3 regions of the Bacillus luti genome follow, and region 3 is predicted to be linked to each of the others. Evidence: predicted binding sites of a transcription regulator. Region 3 holds the regulator's gene; each other region holds the start of a gene.
The links. Region 3 encodes Rex, which represses fermentation and respiration genes when NADH is low (regulators of the CRP and FNR family bind a similar motif). Its sites were predicted from a motif close to TTGTGAAATATTTCACAA; they were not measured.
Positions count from the first base shown of each region.

Region 1: adhE (bifunctional acetaldehyde-CoA/alcohol dehydrogenase) is a predicted target of Rex. The motif match lies at 2,263-2,280, and genes of this name have one in related genera.
Region 2: EUC40_RS01975 (L-lactate dehydrogenase) is a predicted target of Rex. The motif match lies at 2,222-2,239, and genes of this name have one in related genera.

Region 1 is NZ_CP040336.1:1,018,514-1,022,806, forward strand. Features, by position in the region: gene mtnN (5'-methylthioadenosine/S-adenosylhomocysteine nucleosidase) at 1-74, shown strand, start outside; gene EUC40_RS05225 (O-acetylserine dependent cystathionine beta-synthase) at 157-1,080, shown strand; gene EUC40_RS05230 (bifunctional cystathionine gamma-lyase/homocysteine desulfhydrase) at 1,084-2,217, shown strand; gene adhE (bifunctional acetaldehyde-CoA/alcohol dehydrogenase) at 2,476-4,293, shown strand, end outside.
Region 2 is NZ_CP040336.1:398,103-402,395, reverse strand. Features, by position in the region: gene EUC40_RS01985 (phosphatase PAP2 family protein) at 1-77, shown strand, start outside; gene EUC40_RS01980 (PTS sugar transporter subunit IIC) at 144-1,157, opposite strand; gene EUC40_RS01975 (L-lactate dehydrogenase) at 1,180-2,130, opposite strand; gene EUC40_RS01970 (spore coat protein) at 2,376-2,624, opposite strand; gene EUC40_RS01965 (hypothetical protein) at 2,638-2,823, opposite strand; gene EUC40_RS01960 (hypothetical protein) at 3,046-3,285, shown strand; gene EUC40_RS01955 (MBL fold metallo-hydrolase) at 3,472-4,191, opposite strand; gene EUC40_RS01950 (DUF2178 domain-containing protein) at 4,253-4,293, opposite strand, start outside.
Region 3 is NZ_CP040336.1:4,860,306-4,864,598, reverse strand. Features, by position in the region: gene EUC40_RS24425 (ABC-F family ATP-binding cassette domain-containing protein) at 1-1,151, opposite strand, end outside; gene EUC40_RS24420 (redox-sensing transcriptional repressor Rex) at 1,339-1,968, shown strand; gene EUC40_RS24415 (YdiK family protein) at 1,998-2,186, opposite strand; gene EUC40_RS24410 (CPBP family intramembrane glutamic endopeptidase) at 2,183-2,932, opposite strand; gene groES (co-chaperone GroES) at 3,333-3,617, shown strand; gene groL (chaperonin GroEL) at 3,656-4,293, shown strand, end outside.

The DNA.
Region 1 (4,293 bases), 1.4 Mb from region 3:
TTGATCAATTTTTAGATCAAGCAGCTCTTCATTCTACAAACTTTATCGTAAAAGTACTAGAAGAGTTAAAGTAATGTAACAAAAAGGCAACTGTCTCATATAAAGAAAATACATACAGTTGCCTTTTCTTTATTGGCAAATAAGGGGGAGAACACGATGAATGTATATCGTGGAGTTCATGAATTAATTGGTCATACACCAATTGTAGAAATTACTCGCTTTTCACTTCCTGAAGGGGTCCGTTTATTTGCAAAGCTTGAATTTTATAACCCAGGCGGAAGCGTTAAGGATCGTTTAGGAAGAGAATTAATCGAAGATGCGCTAGAAAAAGGGCTTGTTACCCAGGGCGGAACAATTATTGAACCGACAGCTGGAAATACTGGTATTGGACTGGCACTCGCAGCGTTACAACATGATTTACGCGTCATTGTTTGTGTACCAGAGAAATTTAGTATCGAAAAACAAGAATTGATGAAAGCACTAGGCGCAACGGTTGTGCATACACCGACTGAGCAAGGAATGACGGGTGCAATTGCAAAAGCAAAAGAATTAGTAAATGAAATACCGAATTCATACTCTCCAAGTCAGTTTGCGAATGAAGCAAACCCTCGTGCTTATTTCAAAACACTAGGTCCTGAACTTTGGTCGGCACTTAACGGAGAGATTAACATATTTGTTGCAGGAGCAGGAACTGGTGGTACATTCATGGGGACTGCATCTTATTTGAAAGAAAAAAATGTAGATATAAAAACCGTTATTGTGGAACCAGAAGGATCCATTTTAAATGGTGGTAAAGCTGGTTCTCATGAAACAGAAGGGATTGGCCTTGAATTCATTCCGCCATTTTTGAAAACATCTTATTTTGATGCAATTCATACAATCTCTGATCGAAATGCATTTTTACGAGTGAAGGAATTAGCGCAAAAAGAAGGACTGCTTGTTGGAAGCTCTTCAGGAGCAGCATTTCATGCGAGTTTACTTGAAGCAGAGAAAGCAGCGCCAGGTACAAATATTGTAACGATTTTTCCTGACAGTAGTGAGCGCTATTTAAGTAAAGACATATACAAAGGATGGGAATAAAAAATGAGAGCAAAGACAAAGTTAATTCATGGTATTCGCATAGGAGAACCTTCAACTGGATCTGTAAATGTACCGATTTATCAAACGAGTACGTACAAACAAGAAGCAGTTGGTAAGCATCAAGGATATGAATATTCACGTACAGGCAACCCAACACGTGCAGCTTTAGAAGAAATGATTGCTGTATTAGAAAACGGTCATGCTGGTTTTGCATTTGGTTCAGGAATGGCTGCTATTACAGCTACAATTATGTTGTTCTCAAAAGGTGACCACGTTATTTTAACAGATGATGTGTATGGTGGAACGTACCGCGTTATCACGAAAGTATTAAACCGCTTCGGTATTGAGCATACATTTGTAGATACAACAAACTTAGAGGAAGTTGCAGAAGCAATTCGTCCAAATACGAAAGCGGTTTATGTGGAAACACCAACGAACCCATTACTGAAAATTACTGATATTAAAAAAATATCTACTCTTGCGAAAGAGAACGATTTATTAACAATTATTGATAATACATTCATGACGCCATATTGGCAGTCGCCGATTTCTTTAGGAGCAGACATTGTACTTCACAGTGCAACAAAATATTTAGGAGGTCATAGTGACGTAGTTGCAGGTCTAGTAGTTGTAAATAGCCCGCAATTAGCAGAAGACCTTCACTTTGTACAAAACTCAACAGGAGGCATTCTTGGCCCGCAAGATAGCTTCTTACTACTACGTGGTTTAAAAACATTAGGAATTCGTATGGAAGAACATGAAACGAATTCACGCGCAATTGCTGAGTTTTTAAATAACCATCCAAAAGTAAATAAAGTATATTATCCAGGTCTTGAGTCACATCAAAACCATGGCTTAGCAACAGAACAAGCAAATGGATTTGGTGCCATTATCTCATTTGATGTAGATAGCGAAGAAACTTTAAATAAAGTACTTGAGAAATTACAATACTTTACACTGGCTGAAAGTTTAGGAGCAGTGGAAAGTTTAATTTCTATCCCATCTCAAATGACACATGCATCAATCCCAGCAGATCGTCGCAAAGAATTAGGTATTACAGATACATTAATTCGAATTTCTGTCGGTATTGAAGACGGCGAAGATTTAATTGAAGATTTAGCACAAGCGTTAGCATAAAAAAAATGCACTGCTAATATAGAGCAGTGCATTTTTTGAATTATTTTGTGAAAAATTTCACAAAATAGACATACACAAATGAAATGATTTCATGTATATTGAATTCATGAAGTGTTACTCACGAACAAACTTGTGAAAAGTTTCACAAACAATGAAGTTCATGTAGGAAAGCAACTCTATTTTTTTTGCGCTAATCGGGACTAATTATGACCTATAGGGTCTTATTTAGTCCAGGATAGCAGAATAGGAGGAATTTACATGGTAGTCAAAGAGAAAGTTGTAAATGAAATGCAGGAAGTAAAAGAGATGATTGATACGTTAGTGAATAACGGTCGGAAGGCTTTACAAGCATTAGAAAGTTTTACACAAGAGCAAATTGACAACATTGTTCATGAAATGGCATTAGCAGGTGTTGATCAACATATGCCACTTGCGAAGTTGGCTGTTGAAGAAACAGGTCGTGGTGTATACGAAGATAAATGCATTAAAAATATTTTTGCTACTGAATATATTTGGCATAGCATAAAGAAAGATAAAACAGTAGGGATTATTCACGAAGATCCTCATGAAGAAATAATAGAAATTGCGGAGCCCGTCGGTGTAGTAGCTGGGGTAACGCCAGTAACGAATCCAACATCGACAACAATGTTTAAAGCATTAATCGCGATAAAAACGAGAAATCCAATTATTTTCGCATTTCATCCTTCAGCACAAAACTGTTCTATTGCAGCGGCGAAAACAGTATATAATGCAGCGGTGAAGGCAGGGGCACCAAAACATTGTATTCAGTGGATTGAGAAACCTTCTGTCGAAGCAACAAAACAATTAATGAATCATGAAGGTGTTGCGCTTGTTTTGGCAACTGGAGGGGCTGGTATGGTGAAATCAGCATATTCTACTGGAAAACCAGCGCTAGGTGTAGGTCCTGGTAATGTACCATGTTATATAGAGAAATCAGCACATATAAAACGAGCTGTTAATGATTTAATTTTATCGAAAACATTTGATAACGGTATGATTTGTGCATCGGAACAAGCGATCATTGTCGATAAAGAAATCTATGATAGTGTGAAAGCAGAAATGATGGAGAACAGTTGTTACTTTGTAACAGAAGAAGAGAGAGAAAAATTAGAAAAACTTGTTATTAATGAAAATACATGTGCAGTAAATAGTGATATTGTTGGGAAATCGGCACAGTATATTGCTGAATTAGTAGGAATTACTGTACCTGCAGATACAAAAATGCTTGTAGCTGAAATACGAGGCATCGGAGCTGCGTATCCACTATCTCGTGAGAAGCTGAGCCCAGTATTAGCTTGTGTAAAAGCAAACTCATTAGAAGAAGGATTTACATATTGCGAAGAAATGTTGAATCTTGGTGGATTAGGCCATTCAGCAGTCATTCATTCGGCAAACAAAGAAGTGCAAAAACAATTTGGATTACGTATGAAAGCTTGCCGTCTTATTGTAAATGCACCTTCATCACAAGGTGGAATAGGGGATATATATAATGGATTTATTCCATCACTTACGCTTGGCTGTGGTTCCTACGGTAAAAACTCAGTTTCTCAAAACGTAACAGCGACGCATTTATTAAATATAAAAAGGTTGGCAAATAGAAAAAAGAATATGCAGTGGTTCAAATTACCACCAAAAATTTATTTTGAAAAACATGCGACAGCATATTTAGCAAATATGCCTAACATTTCACGTGCATTTATTGTAACGGATCCAGGAATGGTTGAGCACGGATATGTAGATACAGTCGCGCACTATTTACGTAAACATGCAAACGATGTGAAAGTTGAAGTTTTCTTTGAGGTCGAGCCAGATCCATCAGATGAAACTGTGTTTAAAGGTGCGGAAATGATGAGAAGTTTTCAGCCAGATGTAATTATCGCGCTTGGTGGTGGTTCAGCTATGGATGCAGCAAAAGGTATGTGGCTATTCTATGAGCATCCTGAAACAACATTTTATGGCATTAAACAGAAGTTTTTAGATATAAGAAAACGTACATGTAAATATCCGGGATTAGGAAGTAAGGCGCAGTTTGTTGCCATTCCAACAACATCTGGA
Region 2 (4,293 bases), 740 kb from region 3:
TACTTTACTTCGGTGTTCAGCTATTGTTAGCAAAAGAACCAATAAGAGTTCCAGTAAAACAAAATCATAAAATGTAACGTAACAAAAAAGCAGACTGTGGCTTCTTCAGTCTGCTTTTATCTATTATTAAGGAGATTTTCAATTTAAGATTGCGGTACAGTCATATCACCAGAATGAATACGACCTGCTTTTTTAAGAGCGATGTAAAGTATATAAGAAACAGCTACTGGAATGATGATATAAGTGATTACCATCGCTGGGACAACTTCCCATCCTTGGCTGGAAATTAAATTAATTGGTGCGATAAGAGAACTTAATCCAAGACCTGCAATTTCTTTCCCTGCTTCTAGCTGGAAAATTAATGCGGATACTGGGCCAACTATGGCGCTGGCGACGACAGTTGGGACGAGAATCATTGGATTTTTAGTAATGTTTGGCAACTGTACTTTCGGAGTACAAAGGGCCTGAGCTAATATGCCGCCTAAATTATTTTCTTTTGCTGAGATGACAGAGAATCCGATAAACTGAGCAACACATCCGGCAAGAGCAGCACCACCTGCAACGCCATCTAAGCTAAGCGCTATCGCTAATGCAGCTGATGAAGCTGGAGAGATAAGTAACAGTCCCCAAACTACTGCAATGACGATAGAAGCAATGAATGGGCTACCAGCTGAACTATCTTTAATAAATGCTCCAACTGCATTTAAAACCGGGCTAATATTTTGTGCTAACCAAATACCGACTAAACCAGAACCTAATATTGCTGCAAATGGAACGAGCATCATATCTAAAGCAGTTTTTCCGCTTAAACGTTTACCAATATATACAGCTAAAGTTGCTGTTAATAACGCTCCAATTGGCTCACCTGTTTTAATGATTAAACCAGCTTCAGTAATTGAAATAGATCCGGCACCAATCGCTCCAGCTACCATCGCTGAGAAGATAACAAGACCGTTTGCACCGAGCATAAAAGCAATCCCGGCTCCAATGGCTGGTGCCATAAGTGATTTTGCAACAACTCCGATTGTAATCAGTAATGGGATATCAACAATTCTTCCTATATTTTCGATCAGTAAACCAATTCCGAGGGATACGAAAATACCTTGCGCAATTCCAGCAGATGCTTTAAATACACGAGACATTATATATTCCTTCATTTGTTTCACCTTCTCCTATAAGTTAGTAACCAATTGTTTTCATATACTCACGTAAAATATCGTTTGATTTTGCGAATCGAGATTCTTCATCCTCTGTTAAATTTAGTTGTACAACTTCTTTCATACCATCTCTAGTAATAATAGCTGGCACCCCTGTACAAATGTCATATTCACCGTACTCACCATCTAAAATAGCTGATACAGCAATTACACGGTAATCATCATTAAAGATTGAGCTTGCAATATATGCTAGAGAATTTCCGATTCCGTAATAAGTAGTACCTTTTCGTTTATAAATTTCCCATCCAGCTTTTGCAGTCTTCTCAACAATTTCATCTAAATCTATTTCACCGAAACGTTCTTTTTTCTCTTCTAAAATTTGCAGAACTGGCTTTCCTCCAACAGTTACATGTGACCAAGCAACCATTTGAGAATCCCCATGCTCTCCTAGTGAATACCCATGAATGCTACGAGGATCTACATGTAACATTTCAGATAAAATTGTTCTTAAGCGAGAAGAATCTAATGATGTACCTGTACCAATTACACGATTTCTAGGTAATCCTGATAATTTCCACACTTGATATGTAATAATATCAACTGGGTTCGATGCGATTAAGAAAATACCGTCAAATCCACTTTCCATGACACCGCCAACAATGCTTTCCATAATCTTTGCACTTGCTCCTAAAGTATCTAAACGACTTTGTCCAGGCTTTGGTGCTGGTCCTGCTGTAATAATAACAATGTCCATATCTTTGCAGTCTTCATAGTTTCCTGCATATACTTTTGTTCTTGTATTTGTAAAGTTAATGCAATGTGATAAATCCATCGCTTCCCCAACTGCACGTTCATGATTTATATCAATTAATAATAGCTCTTCGCAAATCCCTTGATTTACAATGGAATACGCACAACTTGATCCAACTAATCCAGTACCGATAATTGCAATTTTTCTTGTATTTCTTTTCATAGCAATCTCTCCTAATTGATCATATAATCTATTTCTTTTCTTCTTTACACTCTTAATTATAGAGATTACGACGATAGAAACCATGGATACTTTGTGAAATATTGAACAAAGTATTTGTCCTTTTTGTGAATTGTTATATTCCATTTTCGTCATATTTGTTACAACTGGAAAAATATTTATTATATATTTATTGACATGCAAAATAAAACGAGCGAATCCATATTCGCTCGTTTTTTTCATCTCCATTATTCCGCACTTAATTGACTTTTCAATTGCTGCACAATCATCGGATTCGCAGGTGCTGCTGGCTTATAATAACTCTTTTGCTTCGCGTACTCATACATATTACGTTGGCGCATCTCATCTTGATTACGAATTTGAATTAATGTTTGATGTAATTGTTCATTATCAGACTGAGAAATATAATTTGCATAACTTGTTAAACTTGCATTTAATCCTGCTAAATAATCATTTACCATATCTTTTTCATTCATCTTTCGCTTCCTCCTATCCTAAGAAAGTCATTAATTGTTGTTTCGTATTTCTTGCATCTTGTGCATCCTTTTGTAGCATTTGTTTCAACTGTGGATCTGTACAAGCCTGTGCATACTGCTCTAACTTGTTAATAACTGTTGCGTGTCCACCAATTAAATGACGTAAGTTCTCTACTTCAAGCTCTGTTAAATTTTGCATAGAATACTCCTACCTTTCTTCTTTCATTCACCATTTATTATTTGATTCTTTTTCAATCGTATTCATAAAAAAAACTTTCTTACATTTCCTTCATACTAAAACCAATCGCATCTATTTATAAAAACATAAAAATGTTATAATTACATAAAAATACATTTCTTTAAAATATCCCCTTATGATCCTACATACTTAACAAACAAATCATAGTAAGAAGGTGTGCTTATGCAAAAATTTAAAGGTATCTTCTTTATTGTGTATGCACTCTTATATGTAAAACTTGTAATTGATGTATTAACTGTAAAACCACTATTCACTTCTATACCTTTACACATATTATTTCTCATTTGTTTTCTATTTATAGCACTTAACAATTATAAAAATCGCAACACTATGTTTTTCTTAATATTTATTAGTGCAACTCTATTAGTAAGTATCAGTTTAATTAAAAATACCCTTTTATAAACTCTACATAACAAAGGAGCACTGAACATGAAAACCCACGAATTTCTTACAAAAACCCAAGAAACTTATAACCCTAACCAAAGCCAAGATCCTTTTATATTTATGTTTTTCAGTTTCCTATTAGCGATATACACATACTTAAAACCCACAAAGTAATATCATCTAACAAAAAGAGCCTCTACTGATTTAGAGGCTCTTTCTACTTAAATTCCGCTTTGCTTCTTCAATCGCCCGTTGCATTTGCACGAATGGATCTTTCATCATTTTCCCATGCCCTGTCGCCAATATAGTCGGCTCATATTTCAGCAACTTTTTGGCGCTTGTTAACGCGACTTCTGCATCCCAAGTGCCAAACACAGGAAACGGAAACAGCCACTTTATTTGTCCTGCAACCGCTACTCCTCCTCTCGTTTGAAATGCGTCTCCTACAATGAGTGCATCATTTCTCGTATCTAAAAATGCCATTGATCCCGGCGTATGACCTGGAGCTGCAATCGCTACAAGAGAACCAATTTTATCTCCCTCTTGAAGAAGAATATCTGGGATTGTATTTATCTGTTTTGACACTCCCACTTTTATTGGTGTGTTTCGTTCTCCCTCTTGCAGTGCCTTATCTCCTTCAAGTAAACAAGCATCTCTTTTAGAAACATAGACCGGAACATCCGGCAGCACTTGTTTTATAGCATCGAGCGCTCCTATATGATCATCATGCGCATGTGTAATAACGATATTCGTAATCGGCTTTCCTATTTTTCGAGCTAATTCTAAAATCTTCTTTGCACAAAATGGCAAAGCCGCATCTATTAAAGTTAATCCTCTTTCTTCTTCAATAAAATAACAGTTAATCGGAAATAGATGCGGGAAAAACGCGATTTGATGAACTGTTCCTACTCTTATTAACTGCATCCTCTTTACCTCCATAAAAAAAGCTGTTTACACATACATATGTAATACAGCCCTTTTCCATTTAATATTTTCTTTTCAAAACTACGATAGTTAAAGCGTAAG
Region 3 (4,293 bases):
TTTAATAATGGTAACTTATTCACAATGGACTTTAACAATGTGGATTTCCCAATTCCGTTTGGTCCAACTAAAGCAACGCTATCCCCGCGTGTTAAGCGCATAGTTACATGTTCAATGATCGGATCTGCATCATAGCCAATAGTTGCATCTTTTACTTGTAAAACATCATTCCCACTTTGTTTTTCGATGTCGAAGTGGAATGATGCTGACTTAGAATCACCTAATGGTCTTGTTAATAATTCCATTCGATCCAATTGTTTACGGCGGCTTTGTGCGCGCTTCGTCGTAGATGCACGAGCTATATTCTTTTGGACGAAGTCTTCAAGCTTAGCGATTTCATCTTGTTGTTTTTCGTAACGCTTCATTTCTTGCTCGTATAAAGCTGATTTTAAGTCTAAATATTTACTGTAGTTCCCAACAAATCGTCTGCTTTCTTTATTCGAAATTTCATATACTTGTGTAACGAGTTTGTCTAAGAAATAACGGTCATGTGAAACGATTAGTATCGCGCCAGGATAGCCTTGTAAATATTGTTCAAGCCATGTTAATGTTTCGATGTCTAAATGGTTTGTAGGCTCGTCCAAAATAAGTAAGTCTGGTTTCGTTAATAATAGTTTACCGAGAGCTAATCGTGTTTTTTGTCCACCGCTTAAAGTAGAGATTGTCGTCTGATGTGTTTCAACTGGGAAGCCAAGACCGCTTAAAATCGAGCGAATGTCTGCTTCGTACTGATAACCACCTTTGTCTTTATAGTCTAATTGCAATTGATCATAATCAGCTAATAATTTTTCGTATATAGCTGCGTTTGAAAAGTTTTCTTCTTTTCCCATCTCTTGCTCAAGCCTTCGAAGTTTTGTCTCCATTTGCTGCAAGTGCGTAAAGACGGTTAACATTTCATCCCAAATTGTTAACGACGTTTCTAATCCGGTATTTTGAGCTAAATATCCCATTGAGACATCTTTCGGTTTTATAATTTCACCGCCATCATGAGATAACTCCCCAGCAATTATTTTTAATAATGTAGATTTCCCGGCTCCATTTCGTCCGACTAATGCGATACGATCTTTCGTTTGCACTTCCAATTTTATGTTTGCAAGAATCGTTTCTGCACCGTATAATTTCGAAAGTCCATTTACTTGTAATAAAATCAATGTTTTCACCTCAAATAATTTCTTAACTTTGCCATGTTTATATTTCTCAATCATACTAAAAATAGTGTATAGTTTAAAATACAGAGAGAATACTTCTTCTTTCTATTATACAAGGAATTTAATGAGTGCTAAACTTCTGTATTTGATTAAAGTATATGAATCAAGATAGGAAGAGAGGAGAGGTTATATGGATCAGCAGAAAATTCCACAAGCCACTGCTAAGCGATTGCCTCTATACTATCGATTTATCCAAAACTTATCTCTTTCTGGTAAGCAACGTGTTTCATCAGCCGAATTGAGTGAAGCGGTAAAGGTTGATTCCGCAACGATTCGAAGAGATTTCTCGTATTTTGGAGCGTTAGGGAAAAAAGGATATGGATATAATGTAAATTATTTATTATCATTTTTCCGGGAAACACTCGATCAAGATGATATAACACGTGTAGCGCTTATTGGAGTAGGTAATTTAGGGACCGCTTTCTTACATTATAATTTCACGAAAAACAATAATACAAAGATTGAAATGGCATTTGATGTTAGTGAAGAGAAAGTTGGAACAGAAATCGGAGGCATTCCTGTATATCATTTAGATGAATTAGAAGAACGTTTATCAACTGATATACAAGTGGCGATATTAACAGTACCCGCTACAGTAGCGCAATCTGTAGCAGATAGATTGGCAGAAACAAACGTGCACGGTATTTTAAATTTTACACCAGCACGCTTAAATGTGTCAGAGAATATAAGAATTCATCATATTGATTTAGCTGTAGAGTTACAAACACTCGTTTACTTTTTGAAAAATTATCCACAATAAAACGCAGAGGAAGCGACCTCTGCGTTTTATTATTTCTTCTGTGTGAATTTAACTAATATAAGGCGAAGCGCCAAATTAAAATCAATTGTCGCCATAACTGCAAATAGTATTGTCCACATATTCCAGATTGTATCTGTTACGTTCGTAATGGCGAAACGTGTAAAGATACATCCGAGAAGGAAGTACAATGCAGCCATGAACAATGGTGAGTTTCTCATACTAAAAATCCTCCGATAAAGCCTTGCATTTTTTCAGCTTCTTTAATCATTTCTTGAATTTGCTCATTGCTTACTGCAATTTGAGCGAGTGCGACGAATGTATTCATCGCAACATGAGCTGCAATTGGAACGATAATACGTTTCGTTTTTACATATAAAAAGGCGAATACGAGTCCCATAGCAGTGTATACCAATAAGTGAGTAAAATCAAAATGAATCGCCGCAAATACAAGAGAACTAATGATAGCGGCAATAAAGAAGTTAAACTTCTTATAAAGTGTACCAAATAAAATTTTTCTAAATACGATTTCTTCTAAAATTGGTCCTATAATAGATACAACAATAAGGAACCAAGGTGTTGTTCTTGCGATGTCCATAAGCCTTGCTGTATTTTCAGATCCAGGTTTAATACCTAGTAAATACATTTCAATCATACCAGCGATACTTTGTGAGAAAAAGGCTAAGAAGAACCCGATGAAAATCCATCCAACTGTAGCTGGAACAGAAGAGCGCATCGTATCTAAATGCCTGTCGCGAATGTCTGTTCTAAGTAACCAAAGTACGATACATAATGCAATAAAGAAGCTAATGATTGCCCAGTGGCCAGTTATGAGCTGGAATTTCTCCTCTCTAGTAAATCCCCTGTTATCATAAAGTCCAGTTTTTAGGAGAAGTGGTAATCCAGCAATTGATGATAACTGCATTAAAATGTATGTAACGATAATCCACCAATATTGTTTCTTCAAATGGTTTAACCATCCTTTCTAACTCTAGTGTATGAGATAAGGCAGGATAACATGTAATATGCTACCTACGATATAAACTTTCATTTGAATTATGATTTTTTTGTAAATTTGTATTGGAAATTAAAGTAGAAGACAGGAAAAAGTTGTGTGTATAGCGAAAACAACTTAGGGTGTCTTTCATATTGTAACATACGAGGAGTAGAAACAACGATTCATATGATAAAGCTAGTAGAAGAAGGATTTTATATAGAAAAGTATATATAGTAATTTGCGAAAAAATTATGATTTTTTTACTTGCAAAAGAAATTGAGATTATTTATTATTATAAGTGTGTTAGCACTCGGGTGACTTGAGTGCTAATAAATAAAATTTACATAACACAATGAGGAGGTTATTGTTCATGCTAAAGCCATTAGGTGATCGCGTTGTAATTGAGCTTGTTCAAGCAGAAGAAAAAACAGCAAGTGGTATTGTATTACCAGACACTGCAAAGGAAAAACCACAAGAGGGTAAAGTTGTTGCAGCAGGTACTGGTCGAGTGCTTGAAAATGGTGAGCGTGTTGCTTTAGAGGTAGCAGCAGGTGATCTTATCATCTTCTCAAAATATGCAGGTACTGAAGTGAAATACGAAGGTAAAGAGTACTTGATTTTACGTGAAAGTGACATTTTAGCGGTTATCGGTTAATTATATAAATCTTAAACAATCCAAGGGGGTCAATTATTATGGCAAAAGATATTAAATTTAGTGAAGAAGCACGTCGTTCGATGCTTCGCGGTGTCGACACTCTTGCAAACGCAGTAAAAGTAACGCTTGGACCAAAAGGTCGTAACGTTGTACTTGAAAAAAAATTCGGTTCACCACTTATTACTAATGATGGTGTAACGATCGCAAAAGAAATCGAATTAGAAGATGCATTCGAAAACATGGGTGCAAAATTAGTAGCAGAAGTTGCTAGCAAAACAAACGATGTAGCTGGTGACGGAACAACAACTGCAACTGTATTAGCACAAGCTATGATTCGTGAAGGTCTTAAAAACGTAACAGCTGGCGCTAATCCAATGGGTCTTCGTAAAGGGATCGAAAAAGCTGTTACTGCTGCAATTGAAGAATTAAAAACGATTTCTAAACCAATCGAAGGTAAATCTTCAATCGCACAAGTAGCTGCTATTTCTGCTGCTGACGAAGAAGTAGGTGAATTAATTGCTGAAGCAATGGAGCGCGTTGGTAACGACGGCGTTATTACTTTAGAAGAATCTAAAGGATTCACAACAGAGCTAGATGTAGTAGAAGGTATGCAATTTGACCGTGGATATGCATCTCCTTACATGATTACTGATTCTGACAAAATGGAAGCAGTTCT